DNA from 3 places in the Psychrosphaera ytuae genome. Region 3 is predicted to be linked to each of the others. Evidence: predicted binding sites of a transcription regulator. Region 3 holds the regulator's gene; each other region holds the start of a gene.
The links. The regulator FNR, encoded in region 3, switches genes on or off when oxygen is low (the NO sensors DNR and NnrR bind a similar motif). The targets are predictions, from matches to a motif close to TTGATCTAGATCAA.
Positions count from the first base shown of each region.

Region 1: J1N51_RS07720 (GbsR/MarR family transcriptional regulator) is a predicted target of FNR. The motif match lies at 2,546-2,559, and genes of this name have one in related genera.
Region 2: ccoG (cytochrome c oxidase accessory protein CcoG) is a predicted target of FNR. The motif match lies at 2,299-2,312, and genes of this name have one in related genera.

Region 1 covers NZ_CP072110.1:1,743,917-1,748,833, reverse strand. Annotated here, with positions in the region: gene J1N51_RS07730 (TonB-dependent receptor plug domain-containing protein) at 1-972, opposite strand, end outside; gene J1N51_RS07725 (glycerophosphodiester phosphodiesterase family protein) at 1,117-2,331, opposite strand; gene J1N51_RS07720 (GbsR/MarR family transcriptional regulator) at 2,622-3,179, shown strand; gene J1N51_RS07715 (cytochrome ubiquinol oxidase subunit I) at 3,225-4,586, shown strand; gene J1N51_RS07710 (cytochrome d ubiquinol oxidase subunit II) at 4,611-4,917, shown strand, end outside.
Region 2 covers NZ_CP072110.1:2,002,024-2,006,940, forward strand. Annotated here, with positions in the region: gene J1N51_RS08985 (TonB-dependent receptor) at 1-371, opposite strand, end outside; TPP riboswitch at 427-542, opposite strand; gene J1N51_RS08990 (GNAT family N-acetyltransferase) at 667-1,152, opposite strand; gene J1N51_RS08995 (DUF3299 domain-containing protein) at 1,299-1,823, shown strand; gene J1N51_RS09000 (hypothetical protein) at 1,839-2,213, opposite strand; gene ccoG (cytochrome c oxidase accessory protein CcoG) at 2,412-3,830, shown strand; gene J1N51_RS09010 (serine/threonine protein kinase) at 3,830-4,864, shown strand.
Region 3 covers NZ_CP072110.1:412,554-417,470, reverse strand. Annotated here, with positions in the region: gene glnS (glutamine--tRNA ligase) at 1-677, shown strand, start outside; gene ttcA (tRNA 2-thiocytidine(32) synthetase TtcA) at 788-1,696, opposite strand; gene uspE (universal stress protein UspE) at 1,777-2,706, opposite strand; gene fnr (fumarate/nitrate reduction transcriptional regulator Fnr) at 2,837-3,559, opposite strand; gene J1N51_RS01885 (sulfite exporter TauE/SafE family protein) at 3,559-4,227, opposite strand; gene ccoS (cbb3-type cytochrome oxidase assembly protein CcoS) at 4,227-4,439, opposite strand; gene J1N51_RS01875 (heavy metal translocating P-type ATPase) at 4,449-4,917, opposite strand, start outside.

The DNA.
Region 1 (4,917 bases), 1.3 Mb from region 3:
GCGCTTGTTGTTTTCGAGCTCGTAGCCAGCGTTGTAAAACACTGCAAAGTCTTCGATGTCTGCTTTACCAAAACGGTGATTATAGCGGTCAAAGGTCAGTTCTCGTGGGTCGAGTTGGCCGTTTTCATCTCGAGCATATTGTTCGCGCTCATCGATGCCTGATCGGTTTGTCGGTTCGTTATTACGGATTTCCAGTGACACATTAACAAAACCATCATCAGCTAATGCATAGCCAGAGTTGGCACTCAAAGTACGCGTGCCACCGTCATTGATCGAACGGTCATCACCTTTTGTGAAACCTAAATTACCTTCGTCGTTGATGAAGGTGTCCAACAATTGAGGTGAGCCTGCCATTTGTGTGTCGTATTCGCCGTATGTCAGGCTAACACTGCCACCTTGGTTTGCGTCTTTTAACACGATATTAATGACGCCCGCAATGGCATCAGATCCGTACTGAGCAGCTGCACCATCGCGAAGTACTTCAACACGCTTGATGGCAGACGTTGGTATCATGTTTAAGTCAACGGCTGTAGAACCACGACCTACGGTTCCACCTAAATTTAAAAGTGCACCTGAATGACGACGTTTACCATTGATCAAAACTAGGGTGTGATCTGGTGCCAAGCCACGTAAAACAGCAGGACGAGCATGGTCAGTGCCATCTGCCAATGTTGCACTTGGGTAGTTAAAGCTGGGTACTAACGCATTAAGCACTTGAGATATTTCTAATTGCCCAGTACTTGTCATCGACTCGCTCGTAATGACGTCGACCGGTACTGTACTCTCGGCAACAGTGCGTAAACTGCGACGCGTACCAGTGACTGAAATGACTTCTACATCTTGAAGTTTGGGAGTTTGTTCAGTTTCCGCTGCAATTGCGTTATGAGAAATGCCAAGTGCGGCTGTGACGGCTGCACTGATCAAAAAAGTAGAGTTGTTACGAGAATTCGTTTGGCGTAAACGCAGTTTCATTTAAAGCTCCTAAACAAGGTCTAATGAATGACTCTTCAAAAAAAGGGGCGGTATGTTAACGAAACAGCTGAAGGCCTGAAAATAACGGTTCACTCTAAATTATGCCAAATTGATAGTAACGACAAAGCGACTCAAATTGGTTTTTTAATTCAATCTGCAATTAGCGTAATAGGTTGTGGTGGCGGGCCAATCACTAAACACCGCTTTGACACCTATATCTTTAGCTAGGACTTCCAAAATATCAAACACTTGGCCGTCATACTTGAGAGCTGGATTGATAGATTTGTAATACCAACCACCACCTTTAGAGAGTGGGCCAGAGCGTTCAAGTGACCAAGTTATAATAGATAAACCAGCGGCTTTGGCTTGTTTAGCATATTCTGATGGGACTATTTTAATGCCTTTGGGCGTTTGTTCTTGAGAGAGCAACATCCAAATGGGTGGTGCAATGATACTCAGCCCCATTTCTTTTAATGACGTCATACTTGGAGACCAAGTGGTAGGGTCGTTATGATCAAAATTAGTTTGCTCATAACGACCGTCTAAATAAATGATTTGTTGACGAATTTGTGGGTATTCGTGCAACCAAAATTGCACGTCTTCTAGGTGGAAAGATTGTGGCCATATATCAGATAATGGCACGTTGGCTTTTAAATACTCTTCAATCATTTGTTTTGCATAAGCAGACTGCGAAAACCAAGCTGGTTTGTGTATCGCTTGTTTAAGCTCAGGTGTCATCATTACACCTAGATTTTTGAACAACTCAATACTCTGCTGGTGGCTCAACACTTTACCTTGAGGTGAATCTATTAAGTATTCACTAATGCTTTTGGCTCTAAGGTTAACCTTGTCCATACGCCCTTGTAACGACAAAAACTCATCGAGAGTAATATCAGTTGTGCAGCATTGAGCATTTGCATCATTTAGCTCAGTTGCGGCGCTAAATGACTGCCGACAAGACTTGGCAAGTGGTGTTTGTAATATGTTGGTCGTCGTGTGTAAGTCACACTGTGAATGCCGACACACGAGCTGTTTATCTTTAGTAAACGTCACATCACATTCTAGTGTTGCCGCACCCATTCTAAAGCCCGCCTCATAACTTTGTTGGGTGTGTTCTGGCAAAAACAACGGCGCGCCTCTATGCCCTATCGAAAAAGGGTGTGGAGACAAAGGCTTATTTTTACATGCCAGTAATTGTTCTTTGAGTTCACTGTTTGGCATTGAATGAATCAAGTTAACGATGCGCTCTGGATTTGACTTTGATTTTGACTTTAAGGCTTGAGCATAAGAGCTGAACATCAATACTGTTATTGGCACTAAGATAGCGAGTAGTGTCGTTGTTGGATTTTTTGTGGTCACTTTTGTTCCTAGAGCTTGTTCTTAGTAATTGTTCTTAGTAATTGTTCTTAGTAATTGTTCTTAGTAATTGTTCTTAGTAATTGTTCCTGATTTCTTACATCTTAGTTTTTATTTCCAAACTTAAGTCCTCAAGTTCTGGCTCGGTTTAACAAGAGAGTTAATAACGTAAGTGTGTAACCACAATATGAAAAATAAATGACAAAGACAAAAAGGATTGATCTGAATCAAAATGAGATCTAAACTTTCAGAAAATACTGAAAGTTTAAAATGTTTTGAGGTGTAGTATGCAAATGTCTTCAATGGTTACTTCAGCCGTTATGCATTTTGGCGAAATGGGATCGCGTTGGGGGTTCAATCGAACTGTAGGGCAAATGTTGGCGTTGATAGTGTTGCACGATGAGCCATTGTCGGCTCAAGAGATCGCAGACGCCCTTAATATATCGCGTGGAAATGTCAGCATGGGGTTAAAAGAGTTACAGTCATGGCGACTCGTTAAACTGCACACGGTTCCGGGTGAGCGCAAAGAGTTTTTTGTGCCCGCAGGTGATATTTGGCAGTTGGCAAACCGAGTCTTTGAAGAACGACGCAAGCGTGAAATTGACCCTACCATGAGTTTGTTACGTGACTTATTGTTAGATCAACCGGATAACCAGCAAGAAGTAGCAGCTCAAAAGACGCTTACTGAAATCCACGATTTGTTAGAAAACGTCACCACTTGGTCACAAGAGTTACAGCACCTAGGTCCTGACAAACTCAATACATTAATGCGATTAGGCTCTGGAGTAGGAAAAGTTTTAGAACTTAAAGACAAAATGATGCCAGGTAAATCAGTCGCTAACGATAAATAGTATTCTCATAAAATCCGCAACTTAACTAAACACTAAGGAGTTAAGATGGACGTCTTTTTGCTGTCGCGCTTGCAGTTTGCGCTCAATATCAGCTTCCATATTTTGTTTCCGACCATCACCATCGCGTTGGGCTGGTTTTTGTTTTACTTTAAGTTGCGCCATGACTTGAGTGGCCATCCTGTTTGGATGCGGATTTATCGTTTTTGGGTTCGGGTATTTGCATTGACTTTTGCCCTCGGTGTAGTCAGTGGCGTCACCATGTCGTTTCAGTTTGGGACTAATTGGCCAGGCTTTATGGAAAAGGTCGGTAACGTTGCTGGCCCGCTACTGGGATACGAAGTTCTTACTGCATTTTTCTTGGAGGCCACCTTTTTAGGTATCATGTTGTTTGGCATTAACCGCGTGCCGTCTTGGTTGCATACATTGTCAGCACTTATTGTCGCTGTGGGGACGACAATTTCAGCGTTTTGGATATTGTCTCTCAATAGCTGGATGCAGACCCCACAAGGTCACGAAATCATTGATGGTGTAGTGTATGCCAAGGACTGGAGTGCGATCATTTTTAACCCATCATTCCCATATCGACTCGGTCATATGTTGTTGGCTTCAGGCCTGACTGCGAGCTTTTTGATTGCGGGCTTATCTGCGTATCGGATGTTAAAAGGCGACGACAAATTAGCCCCGCAGCTAGCCCTAAAAACAGCGGTATTTGCGGCGGCCGTTTTAATCCCAATTCAAATATTTGTCGGTGATTTACACGGCTTAAATACTCTCAAGCATCAACCTCAAAAAATCGCAGCAATGGAAGGTGTTTGGGAGACTGAGCAGGGCGCTCCGTTGTTGTTATTTGCTATCCCAGATGAAGTTAATCGCACTAACCATTTCGAAATTGGTATTCCTAAAGGCGCGAGCTTCATTCTGACTCATGACTTGGACGGCGAGATCAAAGGGCTAAATGAATTTGTTGGCGAACATCCGCCCGTTGCTCCGGTTTTTTATAGCTTTAGAGTTATGGTTGGCCTGGGAATATTGATGTTATTGGTCGCATGGTGGTCGAGCGCTCAGATAATAACTCGTAAAGAGCTACCTGATTACCTTAAAAAAGGGTTGGTCTGGATGACGTTTAGCGGCTGGATAGCAACCCTTGCTGGTTGGTATGTGACGGAAGTAGGCCGTCAGCCGTATTTAGTATCAGGTGTGTTAAAAACTTCAGATGCCGTAACCCAATTACCTCCTGAGCATGTTGGGTTTTCATTTGTGATATATGCGGCACTTTATTCCGTATTGTTAGTTGCTTACATCAAAACGTTATTTTTGATGTGCCGTCGCTCTGTCGAGATTGAAGAAATCAGTCAAGAAGAACGAGAGCAAGCCCGTAAATACAAACAACGCGTCGCGAATGCTTAAGCGCTAATAAATTGGGAGAAAATAATGACGTTCGAATTTTTGTCCGAATCACAACTCGCGACCATCTACATAGGCTTGTTGGGGTTGTCGGTATTGTTGTACGCAATTTTGGATGGTTATGATCTGGGTGTTGGTGTGTTATTACCGAGTGATAATCAAGAGCAACGAGACCGGATGATTGCGTCTATTGGCCCTTATTGGGATGCCAACGAAACCTGGCTAGTACTAGCAATTGGATTGCTGTTGATTGCCTTTCCTACTGCTCATAGCTTGGTGTTACAGGCATTGTACATTCCAGCGACCATTATGCTGGCAGGCTTAATATTGAGAG
Region 2 (4,917 bases), 1.6 Mb from region 3:
GTACCAATTCCGGAGTAATCGATACCATCAATGCTCATACCTACTGATGGATTAATCGGATCGACAAATTGACTGCGTTCACCAATACCACGAACCTGAATAAAGCGAGCACGAGAAGCACCAGATGCAAAGTTTACGTTACCGAGTTGTTGTAGCACCGATTCTAAATGGCTAGCACCTGATTTTTCTAATGCTTCTGTCGTCAAAACCTGGAGAGAGTTTGCTATTTTGTTAGCGGGGGTTTTGATTAGTTCGCCCTTTACTTCAATAGTTTCGATGTCTGAATTGCTGTTTTTTTCTTTGGCAGCAACAACTGAAAACGGTGTCGCTAAAACGGATAGCGTAGCTAACGCAACGATAGATAGTTTCATTTGAGGATCTCTTGTTATTAAAGTTCACAAAAGATCCGGTCGTAAGCGAGGAGTCTGGATAAATTACAACCATCCCTACGCCGGTACAAGCCGGATCAGGTTCTAAGGGTTCGCATAGCGTCTCAGTGTCTGGTTTTAAAAATTAAAGCCGACACACCCCTTGGTGTTTTAAAAGCAACCTTTCTTACAACGGGTTACTTTCTTTGTACAAATTTTTCGCGGCTATTCTATCCAAAACACAACCCGAAATAAATAATTGATGGATATTGGAAAAAGCCGCCTGTGTAGACAGTAATTATTTCTGTACGACCAGGCCCGCCGGTCGAGTCATACTAACATGTGGAATACCGTCTTCTAGGTACATATCAGAGCAAGTACTAAACCCTAAACTTTGATAAAAGTTTTGGAGGTGCTCTTGGGCAGATATTTTACAAATAGAGTTTGGCCAAAGATCATTGGTTTGTTGCAGCGCAAACTTCATCATTTCATATGCTTTTTTCTGCCCTCGAAAAGCCTCATCAATTACCACGCGTCCAATTGCAGAACATTGCTCATAGACAAGGCCCGGAGCCAATATTCGGCATGTTCCTACTAACTGCTCACCTGCATACCCAAACACATGAAATACGCCTGGTAACACATCTAGACCATCAATGTCTGAATAAACGCAGTTTTGCTCTACCACAAACACATCACTGCGCACTTTTAACATATCGTGGAGTTGGCGTGCCGTTAAAGATGAAAAAGGCTGAATTTGCCACGCGATGGACTCTGATGACATTTACAAATACCTCCAAAGAAAAAAGCTGATTGGTTTTATCTATCGACTATCAAACCACGTTTACCGCAAAAATAATAGAATGGCTTGGTTTTTCAACATCAGAAGAGTATCCTCCGCACCGATAGTCACTGAACTGGGTAATGAACATGCATAGCAATTTCAACATGTCTTTTTTAGCGTCATTCTTTTTTTGTTTGACCCTGTTATTTGCATTAACAACACCTGTTGTCAGTGCTCAAGATGCAAAGGGTAAAGTGCCTGAACTTGAGTGGTCTGACTTAGTGCCTAAGGACTATCAAGTTGAAATTCCAACTTCTATTGAACACATAGGTCAGGCAATGGCCGGCCCACAATCGATAAATGCACCGGTCGTGGAAGAACTCGACGGCAAAACAATTAAGATCCCTGGTTTTGTTGTACCGCTAGAAGGCGACGACGAAGTAGTCACTGAGTTTTTGTTGGTTCCATATTTTGGCGCATGTGTCCATGTACCACCGCCGCCATCTAATCAAATCATTCACGTAACTATGGAAAAAGGCGCACCCGCTTCAGCGTTTTATGACCCAATTTGGATCACAGGTACCATTTCGACTGAGACTTGGAAAGGCGATTTAGCGCAAGTAGGTTACAAGATGAAAGGGTTAGAAGTCGCCCCTTACGACGACTTTTAAATAACGTAAATTAAGTTAGTTACGAGTTTGTCGGATCACTTCATTTTCTAAGTCGACGTAATGTGCCTCAATGGTTCGACAGACTACTCGCATATTGTATGCAGAGATCTTTTCGTTAAAGACTTTGTGTTTACAAAACTCTTGATAAAACTCGTATAACTCAACAGGAGAAGCAGTGATCGCCTTAACGTACTCTTCTTCTCTTGGTTTAAATGTATCGAACTGACCTGCAAGCTCGTCATATACCTTCTTAGAGGTTTGACCGCGTGAGTATTCGCTTTCAACAAGCTGACCAATCAAGGTCGCTAAGTCGGTTCGAATTTTATTTACTTGTGGATGGTCAACTGTCAAAAGCGAGATGACCACGAGTAAAAAAATAAGGAATTTCATTATTACTCCAATTTTGAACTTCCATCGTAAGGCCCTTTAATTCGAGAGCTACAATGTCAAAAACGTTGATTAACTTTGAAATGTTATGAACCAGATCAAAGTTACCGCAACTTATTTAATTAAACTACTACTTAATGACTTATAATCAAAGGTGTAGTTCATTTTTTCTACACCAACACGCACACTACGGAACGAAGTATGAAAGATCGAATTGACGTTAAGAATATCCCTACCGAGGTGAAGGTTCATCGCCCCGCAACCGAGGGCGCACCGCAATACAATATCCGTAGCCGTATTTACGTTCGTGCTGTTAGCGGCTTACACCAATTATTGCGCCGTAGAATGGGGATCTTTTTCTTAGGTTTATTCGCTCTGTTGCCTTGGCTCAAGTGGGGCGATCGACAAGCTATTTTGTTAGATATCGGCAACCAAGAGTTTTTTGTTTTTGGCATGACCTTTTGGCCACAAGATTTACCTTTACTGGCGATAGTTTCTATCATTGCCGCCTTTGTTCTGTTCTTTGTGACCGCAATTTACGGACGTGTCTGGTGTGGTTATATGTGCCCCCAAACCGTGTGGACTTTTATGTTCATTTGGGTAGAAGAAAAAATTGAAGGCTCTGCTAATAAGCGTAAAAAACTCGATTCAATGCCAATGAGCTTTGACAAAGCATGGAAAAAAACCGCCAAACACACAACTTGGTGGATCATTTCGCTGCTGACTTCATTGACTTTCATCGGCTATTTCACTCCGATTGATGCGCTCTTTATCGACTTTTTCACCTTAAATGCTACTACTGCTGTTGTTATTTGGACCCTCTTTTTTGCCGCTGCCACTTATGGAAACGCAGGGTGGATGCGTGAAATCATGTGTTTGCATATTTGCCCTTATGCGCGCTTTCAGTCTTCCATGTTCGACAAAGATACTTACACCGTCACTTACGATACAGCGCGCGGTGAAAAACGCGGACCTCGCCCACGCAAAGCTGATCCAAAGGAACTGGGCTTAGGTGATTGTATCGACTGTAACTTATGTGTTCAGGTTTGCCCGACGGGTATTGATATACGCAATGGCTTGCAATACGAGTGCATCAATTGCGGTGCCTGTATTGATGCATGTGATGAAACTATGGAAAAAATGAATTATCCGAAGGGTCTAATCAGCTATACCACTGAACACAGCTTAGAAGGCAAACCGACTCACACTTGGCGACCAAAAATGCTCGGCTATTTAGGCGTCACGATATTGATGTGTGCGGCCTTTGCATGGCAATTAACCGCTCGAGTTCCATTAGAATTTAGTATTGAGCGAGATCGCAATGTTTTGTACCGCACGACATCTGAAGGTCTAATCGAAAACACTTACACCTTACAAATCGTCAACAAAAGTCAAACAGATCAAACCTATACCATTGAAGTAAAGGGTCTTAATGACTTCACATTTAGTGGTGATTCGACAATTTTTATCAAGGCTGGTGAGGTGTATAAGCAACCTATTAGTGTTGCTGTTGACCCATATGACTTGAAGCGACCGGTAACTCCGATTAGCATCTCTGTCAGCAATGAGTCTGGTGAAGATACCGCGACTCAAGATTCTCGATTTTTTAAAGGCAGCTAATGACCTTCAACGTACATGAGCCAACGATTTCGGCTGAAGATACAACGCCCGAGTTTGACTTCAGCCAACTCAACCCTGACCTAATTCTGGACGCCATTGAATCAAAACAGGTTTATCCTGAGTCTGGATTACTCGCTCTTAACAGCTATGAAAACCGTGTTTATCAGTTTAAAGCCGATGACGGTAATCGCTACGTAGTAAAATTTTATCGACCTAAGCGCTGGAGTAACGAGCAAGTTCAAGAAGAGCACGATTTTGCTCAGTTGCTAGCCGACAATGACATCGACGCCGTTGCACCTGTCCGGTTTGACGGTCAATCTCTAATGGAATTTAAAGGTTATCGCTTTTGCTTATTCCCGAGCGTGGGCGGACGAATGTTCGAGCTTGATGACTTAGATCAGCTAGAGCGCTTAGGGCAACTGTTAGGTCGCGTTCATGCCTTAAGTGCCGAGTCAGCTTTTAGTTATCGCGACACTATCGATATCAAAACAGATTTAGAAACGGCATTTGAGTACTTAAAACAAAGTCAACTTATTCCCAATTACTTACAAGCGGCGTTTTTTAACGACTTGGAACTGATGATCCAGGCGAGTCTAAAACACGTAACCAACGACTACCAAGTTATTCGCCTGCATGGAGACTGCCACAGCGGTAATATTTTATGGCAACCTGGTCAAGAACAAGACGACGCCATTCTTGTCGACTTTGACGATTGTATTTCAGGACCTGCCATTCAAGACTTGTGGATGATGTTAAATGGCAACCGCCACCAACAAATACTTCAACTTGATACCTTGATTGAAGGCTATGAGCAATTTAGACCGTTTGACAGGTCTGAATTTAAGCTTATTGAGCCATTACGGGCCAGAAGAATGCTGATGTATATGACTTGGCTTGCAAAAAGATGGCAAGATCCAGCATTTCAACGGAACTTTTCGTGGTTCAATACAGACAAATACTGGGAACAACAAGTATTGGCTATTAAAGAGCAGTTTTCCGCGTTACAACAAGAGCCACTTAAACTCGGCTATTGATCTCACTTGGATAAAATTGCCAATCTGGTAAGGTACGTCAAAATAAAAACGAA
Region 3 (4,917 bases):
TGCGTGAAGACTTAAACGAACATGCACCGCGTGCAATGGCAGTAATTGACCCGATTAAACTCGTCATCGAAAACTTACCAGATGATCACATCGAATGGTTAGACGCGCCAAATCATCCTAATAAGGAAGAAATGGGTAGCCGTAAGGTTCCATTCACTAAAGAGATCTATATTGAACGCGAAGATTTTCGTGAAAGCGCGAACAAGAAGTACAAGCGTCTTGTTATCGACAAAGAAGTACGACTAAGAAATGCGTACTTCGTAAAAGCCGTTCGTTTTGACCAAGACGACCAAGGTAATGTAACGACGGTTTATTGTGAATACGACCCGACTACTTTAGGTAAATTACCGGCCGATGGACGTAAAGCAAAAGGCGTAATTCATTGGGTATCAGCGAGTCACGGTGTCGAAGCAGAAATTCGTGACTACGACCGATTATTTACTGTTGCAAACCCTGCCGCTGCAGAAGAGTTTACTGACGTATTAAACCCTGACTCACTCGTTATCCGTAAAGGTGTAATTGAGCCAAGCTTAGTGGACGCTGAACCACAGCAAGGATATCAGTTTGAACGTCTTGGTTATTATTGCTTTGACGGCAGTAAGAATGAAGACGGCTTAATGATCTTTAACAAAACAGTTGGGTTGAGAGACTCTTGGGCTAAAGAGGAAAATAAGTAAGCTCTTACGTAGTTTTACTTATGCTAAGAAAACAAAAAGCACCGTAAAAAACGGTGCTTTTTTTTTGTAGATAGATTTAAATCTATCGTATGAATTAAAAGGGGAGTTCGCTAAAGGTTAATAACCTGGACGCCCGAATCTGACTGAGTAACGTCATCTTCTTCAAGATCTTTAAATGGTGTTATTTCTGGTGCGTCAAAACCAATATCACCTTCTTCGGCCTCTTGGCTCAAGCCTTTAAAATCAAATAACTCATTGTCTGCTAAGTGACTTGGTACGACGTTCTTCACTGCGTTGAACATACTTTCAATTCGACCTGGAAACTGTTTGTCCCAGTCGTTTAACATTTGTTTAATTTGTTTACGCTGAAGGTTTTCCTGAGAACCACATAAGTTACATGGAATGATAGGAAATTCTTTTGCTTCAGAGAACTTAACAATATCTTTTTCTTTTGCGTAAGCGAGTGGGCGAATAATGATGTGTTCGTTGTTATCGCTTTTTAACTTAGGTGGCATCGATTTTAGCTTACCGCCATGAAACATATTCAAAAACAGGGTTTCCAAAATGTCGTCACGATGGTGACCTAAAGCAATTTTAGTTGCGCCAAGTTCTTTAGCTGTACGGTATAAAATGCCTCGACGTAAACGCGAACAAAGTGAACACGTCGTTTTGCCCTCTGGGATCTTTTCTTTAACGATAGAGTAGGTGTCTTCTGTCACAATTTTGTGCTCTACACCTAACTCTTCTAGATAGCGCGGTAGAATGTGATCAGGAAAGCCTGGTTGTTTTTGATCTAAGTTAACCGCAACAAGTTCGAAGGACACAGGAGCAGATTTTTGTAGGCTCATTAATATATCGAGCATAGTGTAACTATCTTTTCCGCCCGATAGGCAAACCATAATACGATCGCCGTCTTCAATCATATTAAAGTCAGCGATGGCTTGGCCAACCTGACGACGAATGCGCTTTTGTAACTTGTTAAAGTTATACTGCTGTTTTGCTATTGCTGAACTTGTCATAACTACCCTCAAAAATCAGGGGCGCATTATAATCGGCTCGCGATGTTATTTAAACAACAAATTCAGCAACGAGACATTTGTTAGATTTTAATAGGGCACTCAAAGTCGTCAGGCTTGACAGCTAATAAGTCACACTCAACATTATCAATGACGTGTTCGGCTGTATTACCAATCAAAGCGGCGCTAATGCCTTGTCGACCCACGGTACCGATTACGATTAATTCGGCGTCCATTTCTTGCGCGAGACGCGGTATAACGTCCTCTGGCATCCCTTCAAGTACATGACAGTGCGACGAAACAATGTCATTTTCTGAGGCGAGTTTGGCCAAGCTTTCTGTGTGATGTTGTCTCATCGACGAATTGTATTCTTGTGGATCAAACTCTGGGATCTCAACTGCTATATTCACTGGTGTAGGCGGGTATGCGTTTACCAAGTGTGGCTCGGAATGAAGCAGTTTTGCCATGTAATTGGCATATTGAGTGATTTGGGTATTTAAGTTTTTGTGCTCTGAATCATCGGTTCCGGCAGAAACTGCAGCTAAAATTTTGCCGTGCTCTGGCCAAGCGTGTTCTTTGACTAATAACACAGGTACCGGGCATTTACGTAGTAGGTGCCAATCAGTAGGCGTGAAGATGACTGACTTTAAAGTGTCGTGCGCATGAGTACCTTTGATAACGAGGTCATATTTGTTAAATAAGACTTCTTTTATAATGCTTTCGTATGGGCGGTTGTGCCAAACGACTTTGTAATCAATCGGGGTGGCCTTTAGGTCTTGCTGGGCAATAAGTTCTTCTAGCCAAAGTGTACGATCACCAATAACAGCTTGTTTCATGGCATCGCGTTCATCAGCCGATAACATTGTTGTCATTTCATAAGAAAAGTCATAAATAGACAAAAATAAGGTGAGGGTAACGGGAGATTTTTTGGCGAGTTCGATAGCGCGTAATAACGCTTTTTGCTCTTCTTCAGTTGGGTCAACTACAACTAGTAATTTATTGAAAGTATTCATGACAATCCCTTTTTTTTGCCTTTTCTACATTTAGTGTAGAACAGACTAAAGGGATTTGAATGAGTTTTTATTGAACTAAATCAATCTTTTTGTCAGAAAATCAATACTATCGAATATTTTCTACAAGGTACTAAGCGAGTTGCTTCAATCCATCGACGTTTAAGATTTCGACGAATTTACCATCTAAATTGATCAATTCCTTTTTTTGCAACTTACTGATGATTCTGCTCACTGTCTCAACGGTAAGACCCAAATAGTTACCGATCTCGGCACGAGTCATGGTCAATCTAAATATTGTTGCTGACAAGTTACGCTCGTCGAACCGCTTCGACAAAGAGACTAAAAATGTACAAATTCGCTGCTCGGCGGTTTTCTTACTAAGTAACATAAACATAGATTGGTCGGCAGATATTTCATTACTCATTAATCTTTGAACTTGTTGGCGTAAGCTCGGCATCGAGCTTGAAAGGTTGTCAATGGTATTAAATGGGATCTCACAAACCATTGAGGTTTCTAATGCCTGAGAATATGTTTTATAACTTTGATCTGCGATTCCATCAAAACCGATAATGTCTCCCGGTAGATGGAAACCCGTAATTTGTTCGGTACCGTTTTCATCAATTAAAAAGGATTTGAAACTACCTGACCTGACGGCATAGAGAGCACGTAGAGGTTGCTTGGCCTCAAATAGATATTGGTTTTTTTGATAGGGTTTCTTTCGCTCAATCAAATCATCAAGTCGGGTTAACTCTTCATTGTTTAACGAAAAAGGCAAACACAGCTGGTTTAAATTACAATTTGAACAGCTTATAGAAAACTGACCACATTGATTCTTGCTTCTTAATTGAGTCATTATTCAAGTCCTTGTAATTTTAACCAGGTTGTATACAACTGATATGATGCCATCAGAATGATAAACATACCAAACACAGTTCTAATTTTCTTCTGCTTTATGTAAATAGCCAATTTATTATTCAGACTTGTCATACCAATTAGTGCAGGAAGAGTAGCGATACCAAACATAAACATGACGGCACCCCCGTGTAATGGTGAGGGAGCAACCAAGGCTAAGCTTAAAGCGGTATAGACCAGACCACACGGTAAAAATCCCCAAAACAGCCCATACATCAAACATTTGAATACACTATCAATGGGCAATAAACGTTTTTTTATCGGCTCTAATGACTTGTTAACCCAAACGCCGATTTTTTCTATGTTTAATACGGCATTCGAAACGTTACAGATGTGTAAACTAATGCCAAACATCAACAAACTAGCGAAAACATTTAGGTACAACACATTTCCACCGCTTAAAGAAATGATACCTTGTGAAAAGTAGTTTGCGATGCAGCCAATTAAGGCGTAACCACTAATACGCCCAAAACTAATGTATGTGGTGTAGCGCAAAATTGATTTTTCTCTTGGGATTGAGAAGCCAAGTGCCATTGAGAGCGAACCACACATAGTTAAACAATGGACTAGGCCAAACAAGCCCATAAAAAACGCTGTGCTAATGAGCATTAAACACGCCCATTTTTGGTAGATTGATTGTCGGTATTATTTTCGGCTGGTTTTGCTGTTTCCTTTTTTGGCATATCGTCATCCATTAATATGGATAAGCCTTGTTTTTCGAGATCTTCAAATTGCTCTGATTTTGTAGCCCAAAAAAACGCGTATACACCTATGATCACAAATACAATGGCGATGGGAATTAAGTAATAAATAATACTCACTGATTTATCCTACTTTAAAAGCCTTAAAGAGTTGGTCACGACAATTATCGAACTAGCCGACATACCGATCACCGCGATGTAAGGTGGCACAAAACCTAGCATCGCCACTGGCAATATAGAAATATTGTATATCAAAGACCACAAAAGGTTTTGTTTAATAATGCGTTTTGTCTTGTGTGCGTACTCAAACAGTTTACTGACGGTATGAAGTTGGTCTTTAACAATAATAATACTTGCTGATTGTTTACTTATGTCTGCGCCGCTTCCCATTGCAACACTCACATCCGCAGCAGCAAATACAGGTGCGTCATTAACGCCGTCGCCAAACATCATCACCGCATCACCATTATTTTGATAACTTTGAACTAAAGCCGCTTTTTGTTCCGGCTTACAACCAAGGTGTACGTCATCTAATTTAAGTTCGCTTGCAGTCTTTGCTACGTTTTCACTTTTGTCACCGGTTAACATTACCAACTTA